DNA from 2 places in the Exiguobacterium sp. HSB13 genome. Region 1 is predicted to be linked to the other one. Evidence: riboswitches for the same ligand, from Rfam matches in the RefSeq annotation. Region 1 holds a riboswitch; the other holds the start of a gene.
The links. A riboswitch is a leader RNA that binds a small molecule or an ion and turns the genes downstream of it on or off. The one in region 1 is predicted to bind thiamine pyrophosphate.
Positions count from the first base shown of each region.

Region 2: it holds a riboswitch for thiamine pyrophosphate, as region 1 does, so the genes downstream of both, thiD (bifunctional hydroxymethylpyrimidine kinase/phosphomethylpyrimidine kinase) here and thiT (energy-coupled thiamine transporter ThiT) in region 1, are expected to answer to the same signal.

Region 1 is NZ_JBUZOM010000001.1:1,346,340-1,350,557, reverse strand. It holds gene pknB (Stk1 family PASTA domain-containing Ser/Thr kinase) at 1-183, shown strand, start outside; gene rsgA (ribosome small subunit-dependent GTPase A) at 209-1,114, shown strand; gene rpe (ribulose-phosphate 3-epimerase) at 1,117-1,773, shown strand; TPP riboswitch at 1,796-1,905, shown strand; gene thiT (energy-coupled thiamine transporter ThiT) at 1,967-2,527, shown strand; gene ACZGCQ_RS07320 (thiamine diphosphokinase) at 2,529-3,131, shown strand; gene ACZGCQ_RS07315 (amino acid permease) at 3,186-4,218, opposite strand, start outside.
Region 2 is NZ_JBUZOM010000004.1:100,980-105,197, reverse strand. It holds gene thiE (thiamine phosphate synthase) at 1-484, opposite strand, end outside; gene thiM (hydroxyethylthiazole kinase) at 474-1,241, opposite strand; gene thiD (bifunctional hydroxymethylpyrimidine kinase/phosphomethylpyrimidine kinase) at 1,222-2,025, opposite strand; TPP riboswitch at 2,140-2,250, opposite strand; gene ACZGCQ_RS15340 (murein hydrolase activator EnvC family protein) at 2,314-3,591, opposite strand; gene ACZGCQ_RS15335 (murein hydrolase activator EnvC family protein) at 3,795-4,218, opposite strand, start outside.

The sequences.
Region 1 (4,218 bases):
ATTGAGACGGAAGACGCGAAAGGGAAGCGGACCGTCATCGAGGAATCGATTGATCAAGATGAGACATTCGACGTACCGGTGACGATCGATCCGGGAGAAGAAGGAAAAATTACGATTTATAAAGACGATACGGTGTATCGTTCAAAAACCATCACGTACAACCAAGCAAAAGACGCACAATGAATGTGATGAAAAAGGAGTGCATAGGATGACGGAACAACGCATCGAAGAGAATCGAGAAGGAACGATCATACGTTTGCAGGGCGGCTTTTATGATGTCATGACACCAGAAGGAGAGGTTCGTTCACGAGCAAGAGGGAATTTCCGAAAACGCGGCATCAGTCCAGTCGTCGGAGACGAAGTCGTTCTTCATATCGAAAGTGAGACCGGGTATATTCTCGAAGTGAAGGAGCGGGACAACTTTTTAGTACGCCCTCCAGTCGCGAATATCGATCAGGCATTGCTGGTCGTTTCGGCGGCAGAACCTGATTTTTCAGCGCACTTGCTCGACCGATTTCTCGTCTTGATCGAAGCGAAGGAAATTCAACCTGTCATCCTGTTGACGAAGATGGATTTGCTGGACGATGTCAAAGGACCGGCTGTCCGAGACGCCATTGCCGCTTATCGAAAAATTGGATATACAGTCATCGAGACATCAAGTGAGACATTGACGGGTGTTGAGCAAGTCCGTCCGTTACTTGCTGGAAAAACGAGCGTTCTCGCGGGACAATCCGGTGTTGGTAAAAGTTCATTGCTCAATGCACTGGAGCCCTCTCTTGATTTAGAAACGAGTGCGATCTCGAAATCACTGGGACGTGGCCGCCATACGACACGACACGTCACGTTGATGCCGCTTGCGGAAGGATTGATCGCCGATACGCCAGGGTTCTCGAACCTTGATTTTCCGTATGAAATGGAAATCGAGGATGTACGATGGAGTTTCCCAGAATTCGTAGCTGTACAAGATGATTGCAAATACCGAGGTTGTTTGCATTTGAATGAACCCGGTTGTGCCGTCAAAGAAGCTGTCGAAGCACGAGAAATCATGTCCTCTCGTTATGAGAACTATGGTATGTTTATAGACGAAATCAAGAATCGAGCCCGGAGGTATTGAAGATGATTAAAATTGCACCATCTATCTTATCAGCAGATTTTGCGAATCTCGAGCGTGATGTTAAAGCAGTCGAAGCGGCAGGAGCGGACTATATCCATTTTGATGTCATGGATGGTCAGTTCGTACCGAACATCTCATTTGGATTACCTGTGCTTAGCAGTTTACGTCAAAAGACGGATATGGTCCTTGACGTCCATTTGATGATTGATCAACCCGAACGTTTCGTCGAAGATTTCGTCAAGGCAGGGGCAGACATCGTGACATTCCACGTCGAAGCAACGAATCATGTCCATCGCGTCTTGCAACAAATCAAAGCAGCGGGCGCAAAGGCAGGGGTCGTCTTGAATCCGCATACGCCGTTATCAACGATTGAACACGTTCTTGAGGACGTCGACATGGTCTTATTGATGACGGTCAATCCGGGCTTTGGTGGACAGGCATTCATCGAGAGTGTCATGCCGAAACTCGCTTCACTTGCGCAAATGAAGGCAGATCGTGGTCTAACATTCGAAATCGAGATTGATGGTGGCGTCAATCCGGAAACGGCAAAACTTTGTATTGATAACGGTGCGAACGTTCTTGTCGCAGGATCAGCAATCTACAATGCACCAGATTATGCAGAGGCGATCACTAGCATTCGTCAAGGGGCTGCCGTATAATAAAGACGAGAAAACGAAATATGATGACCGCAAGGGGTGTCGCTTGAAAAGCGGCTGAGAGGAGTCTTTTAGACTTTAACCCTTCGAACCTGTTCCGTTCAAACGGACGTAGGGATGTGGCGCACGCAGGCAGTACGGCGTTCGTCGTACTGCCTTTTTGCGTCCTCTCGTACAATGAAGGAGGAAAAATAGCATGAAACGGTTACAAATGATGATGGAAATTGCCATCTTCGCCAGTCTCGGAGTCGTCTTTGATTTACTGATTCCATTCAAAATGCCACAAGGAGGCTCCATTAGCTTAGCGATGCTACCGATCTTCGTCATGGCATTTCGCCACGGTGTCATCGGGGGTGTCGTCACGGGAGCGCTTGTCGGTACGATTCAATTGATGTTCGCTCCACAAGTCTTGACGATCGTTCAACCGATGCTTGACTATACGATTGCGTATGGTGTCGTCGGATTAAGTGGTCTGTTCGCACGTCAAGTCAGACAAGCCGCGCGCAATGGACAAAAGAAAAGCTTAATGGCGTTCGTTCTCCTTGCGACGTTATTAGGAGCAGGGCTCCGCTATATTTGTCATGTCATCAGCGGAATCGTCTTCTTTGCCGAGTATGCTGAAGGTCCAGTCGTACCGTATTCATTGATTTATAACGCAACATACATGGTACCGTCTTACGTTCTTTGTGGTGTCGTTGCGGGTCTTTTATTCACGACTGCGCCACGCTTACTACGTTATTCGGCACGAGGTGTCTGAGATGCGGGCGATTCTCGTCTGTGCCGGTCCGCAAGAAGAAGTGCCGGATTTACGGACGTTTTGTCAGCCGGGTGATTTCATCGTCGGTGTCGATGGCGGTGTTCAGACGGTCGAATCGTTTGGGCTGACCTGTGATATGACAATCGGTGATTTCGATTCACTTGGCTATGTACCTGAAGGGGCAATCGTTCATCCGGCTGAGAAAGATGAGACGGATCTTGAACTTGCCCTTCGTACAGTGTCTGAGAGGGAACAGCATGAGGAGATCATCATCATCGGGGCGACAGGTGGAAGGCTCGACATGACTGTTCAAAATGTCTATTTGTTGAAGCAATATCCAGAGGCGCGACTTGTCACGAAACGAGAAGAGGTGCGATACTTGGCAGCGGGAACGTATGCAGCCGAAGTAGGGAGCTATCATTATCTTTCTTTCATTCCACTTGTGCCGTCGACCTTAAGCTTATCCGGAGTCAAATATCCACTTGATGCCCATCCAATACCCGTTGGAGGTTCTTTGACGGTCAGTAATGAATGGCGTGCGTCAGAAGCGAAAGTAGAGCTCCATCAAGGAGAACTATTGATGATGCGGACGCTTAAGGAATAGAATAATTATACGAAAGAGGCCGTGGATGATTCCGCGGCCTCTTTTTGTATGAAATTATTCTTCGAGTTGAGAAGGGGCGACACGGATGTCGCTTTGGGCAGATAGATGTTTTCCTTTGACGAAAAGATGATAACTTCCCCACATGACAAGGAAGAAAGGAACACCGATGTATAGCGCGATTCGTTGATCCGCTTGAAACGCTAGACTGACGAGGACAACGACGTTTAGCGTCAACGATATCAACGGTAACACTGGATAGAGTGGTGTCTTGAATTTTAATTCGGATAAATCGTGTCCGTTTCGTAAAAACTGACGACGAAATGCGAGCTGAGAAGCAGAGATGGAAATCCAGCCGACTTGAGCGCCAAGTCCGGCTAAGGACAAGAGCCAAATAAAGACGGTATCCTCTGCGAAAAACGCGGTCAGGAGCGATAACATCGCAAACATCATCGTAAAGAGTAAAGCGCGCATTGGCACACCACGTGCATTGACGTAAGATAATTTCTTTGAAATCATCCCTTCTTGCGCCATCGCCCATAACATCCGGGTCGCCGCATATAATCCGGAGTTTCCGACGGATAATAACGCTGTCAAGACGACGATGTTCATCAAATCAGCAGCGTACGGGATACCGATCGCATCAAAGACCATGATGAACGGGCTGCTGATTCCTCCAGCCGTCTCATACGGGATTAATGCACCAACGATCGTAATCGATAAGACGAAGAAGATGAACGTACGCCAGACTGTATTCCGGATGGCTTTTGGAATCGATTTTTCTGGCGTGTCGGACTCCCCAGCCGCAACACCGATCAATTCCGTTCCTTGGAAGGCGAAGTTGACAGCAATCATCGTCGTCAAGACGCCAAGAATCCCGTTTGGAAACCAACCGATTGCCGTAAAGTTCGCGAATAACGAGGTTGGACGATCTGCTTCCATCGGTAACCAGCCGAACCAAGCAGCGCCACCTAGAATGATGAAGAAAAGGATCGCGAGGACCTTCAAACTCGAGAACCAGAATTCGGCTTCACCGAATGCTTTGGCTGAGACGGCATTCAGACCGAACAGTAAGACCGTAAAGACGGTA
Region 2 (4,218 bases), on a different contig from region 1:
CACCAATACCGATTAGAGGTAATCGTACGGCTTCCCGAATCGCCTGAAGCATCGTATGCGACATGGAATCAGCGTCCGCTTTGGATGACGTCGCAAATAGAGAACCCACCCCTAAATAAGAGGCTCCGTCTCGTTCTGCTTCAATCGCTTGTGCAACGGTCGCTACTGATACGCCAATCACAGCATCTGGTAAAAGGCGACGTGCTGCGGTTAAAGGAATGTCTTCTTGTCCGATATGCAAACCAGCTCCGACGAGTAACGCGATATCGATCCGATCATTGATGATCAAAGGAACATCGTAGCGATCCGTGAGTGCTTTTAACCGAACTGCCTGATCGAAGAATTCCTTTCCTTGCGCTGTTTTTTCCCGTAATTGCACGATTGTTGCACCACCTAAAATGGCTTCCTCAACGACCGTATCGATCGCGACTCCAGGATGGTACCGACGATCCGTCACTGCATAGATGGAGTAATCAATTGACACGTTCTGTCACCTCCACCAGGTCTTGCTCCGTCATAAGGCTGATGGCATTGAACAACTCTCGTTTAAAATCACCAAGACCTTGCGCGGAGGCTGCTTGTTCCCCTGCTTTTCCCATGACAAATGTCCCGTGGACAGCCGCCTCAAATGCCGTATATCCTGCACCGAGGAAGCTCGCAATCAAGGAGGCCGTCATACAGCCCGTACCCGTGATGTCTCCTAGACGCGGTGTTCCTACATGTAATTCCATTTCGCGCGTTCCATCCGTAATGTAGTCGTTCGGACCTGTCACGACGAGGACAGATTTGTGTTTGCGAGCGAATACGCGAATACTTTCTCGATCCATCATTGCATCTCCCGCAGCATCGACTCCCTTAGTTCGTCCGTCTTCCCCAAGTAACGTCTTGATTTCAGAAGCATTTCCTTTAATGACCGTACACCCGAGATCAATGAGTTCTTTGGAAAAAGCAGTACGTAATGTCGTTGCTCCTGCTCCTACGGGATCAAGAACGATTGGGACATTCAAACGTCCCGCTTCACGGACTGCGAGTCGTTGAGCTGCTTGCATGTCTGCATCGATCGTACCAATGTTTAAGACAAGAGCTTGCGCGAGTCTAACCATCTCTTCTACTTCACGAATGTCTTCTGCCATGACGGGGGATGCTCCAACAGCGAGTGTGACGTTTGCGCAGTCGTTGATCGTCACCGTGTTCGTCAGATGGTGAATGAGTGGTTTGTGTTCAAGAATGGTCGTAAACATGTGCATCCCTCCAAAGTGAATGAAAATGATGTGTCGGTCCAATACCTTGTCCGAGAGCAAATCCATGACGAATTGCCTCCGTGACATAGTTTTTCGCCTGTCGTACACTATCTTGTAAATCTTCTCCAAGCGCCATCCGCGCTGCAATAGCTGCGGATAAGGTACAACCAGTACCATGAGTATGTTGATTGTCTAATCGTTCCGATGTGAAGCGGTGTTCCACTTCCCCATCAAACAACAAATCCGTCGCAGCTCCTGAGAGATGTCCACCTTTTAGTAATACTGCACCTGTCTGTGTAGCCAATTGATGCATCGCCAGTCGCATTTCCTCTAGATTGGTGACCGATCGTCCTGTTAAACGCTCTGCTTCCGGTAAATTCGGTGTGACGAGTGTCGCAAGTGGTAAAAGTTCTGAAATCAATGCTTGTTCAGCTTCCGTCCGCAATAGGGCATGACCGCCTTTAGCGACCATGACGGGATCTAATATAATAGGGACTGTTTGTTTACGGAGATGTGTAGCAATGACACGAATCGTCTGCGCATTCGAGACCATTCCGATTTTGATCGCATCGACACGAATGTCTGAAAAAATCGACGTTAACTGGGCATCTACGATTTCTGGGGATAACTCTTCCACTGCTTGAACTCCCAACGTATTTTGCGCTGTGACGGCTGTCAGTACGCTCATTCCATAAACGCCTAAAGCCGAAAATGTTTTTAAATCTGCTTGAATCCCAGCTCCACCACCGGAGTCGGATCCCGCAATCGTCAGTACATGTTTCATGTTCTTTTCACCTTCCCATCGAGCAATGTAAGGGAGTCGTGACCAACAAAAAAGCGCCGACCGCTGTAAAAAAGCAGTCGACGCTATACGAAAGCGTTATACACGCATTCCGGTATCCGTTCGGCTCAACTTTCCTACGCTGGTATTATCCAGTTCAGGTAATAGGGTCGAAAACAGATTGGTTTTCCTCTCAGCCGGATTCCTCCAGCTCCCCTAGTTGCTCAAGTATTCGTTTCGCCTTAACTGTAGCATAGAGAAGAAAAAAAAACGAGCCGAAGCCCGTTTTGATTACAGATATGCCAATGGATTGACTGCATTTAGAGGAGAAGAAGCACTGTATTGATAGCCTCCGACATGTAGTTCGAAATGTAAGTGTGGTCCTGTTGAATTTCCTGTACTACCAAGTGTCCCGACTTGCTGACCTTGAGAGACCGTTTGCCCTGCACGAACCGATAATGAACTCATATGTGCGTAGACGGTCGTGTACACTTGTCCATCTAGGAAGTGAGAGATCATGACATGATTGCCGTAAGGTCCACCACCTGATGCTGTGATGACCGTTCCAGCTGCTGCCGCGACGATTGGAGACCCGACCGAACCACTGAAATCAACACCGTTGTGGAACGTGTAACCATTCGCACCGCTTGCTGGTCCGAATCCTTGTGACACTCCACCAGAAGACGGTCGAACGAATTTTCCTCCACTCGAAACAACGGGCGGGGCAACGGAACCAGTTGATTCCGAACTCTTACCTGTTTGTTTTGCTGCTTGAGCATTCGCTTTAGCGGCTTTTTCAGCTGCTGCTTTCTCCGCTGCTGCTTTTTCAGCCGCTGCTTTAGCGGCTGCCTTTGCTGCCGCAATTGCACGTTCTTGCGCTTCGAGAGTCGCTTGAAGTTCTTTTGCGTCTAACAGTTCTGTCGTGAACTTCGTCTTCCCTTTTCGTAATTTCTTCAGCGTAGCACTACGTTCTTTCATTTGAAGCTTTAACGCTTTCTTTTGTTCAATCAATACTTTCTTTTCCTGCATTTGCTCCGCTTTTTTCTCAACGAGCGCTTGTTTTGCTTCTGCTAATTTTTGTTGCGTAGCGATGTAATCCGAAATCATTTTATCGTCTTGCTCAGCGATTTTTTTCCCCGCCATGACACGGCTAAATAAATCACCTAAATCTTTCGATCCGAAAATGACTTCTTCCCATTTAATCGAGTTTCCATCGTTTTCTTGGAAAACACGCAAACGATCACCGAGTAGTTCTTCCTGTTTCTGTAACATTTCTTCGTAACGGACGATGTCTGCCTTTAACTCATCGATTCGAACGTTCAACTGTTCAATTTGTTTATTTTTTTCGGAGACTTGGAAAATCTTTTCATTGATTGCTGCGTCAATTTGATTGATTTGACGTTGCTCTTTTGAGATTTTAGCTTCTTGTTTTTTGATTGCTTTTTCAAGTTTACGTTGTTCAGCGGCATTCTCAGCCTTTTTTTCTTTAATTGTCGCTGCTGCAATCGGTTGTGTTCCTGTTATAAGTAATGCTCCTAAAACAATGGTAGAAATTAGTTTTTTTAGCATATATCGTTTTCCTCACTTATGTTTTTTCATATTTTATTATAGTATTCAAGTTTCTCTCATATCTGAAATAGATTATAGCACCGTAATCGTTTCAAAAAAATTTCATTTACATTTCAAATGAAAACGGTTTTTTGTAATATATGATTTGTTTTTTGAAAATGACAAAAAAAAGAACCGTTGCATATGCAACGATTCTTTTACGATTAAAGCATTGATAATGGATTGACTGAGTTAGCTGGACCAGTTGCACTATAGCTATACCCACCGACATGGATTTCGAAGTGTAGGTGTGGTCCTGTTGAATTTCCTGTACTACCTAGCGCGCCAATTTGTTGACCTTGGCTGACACGTTGACCAGCATGAACATTGAGTGAACTCATGTGAGCATATACTGTCGTATATGTCTTCCCGTTCAATTGGTGAGCGATCATGACATGATTTCCGTAAGGTCCGCCACCTGATGCTGTAATGACTGTACCTGTTGCAGCTGCCACGATCGGCGTACCGACTGGACCACCAAAGTCAATTCCGTTATGGAACGTATATCCGTTCTCTCCACCTGCAGAACCATACCCTTGTGTAACAGTTCCGGCAGTTGGATGAATGAACAGACCACCTGATGATGGT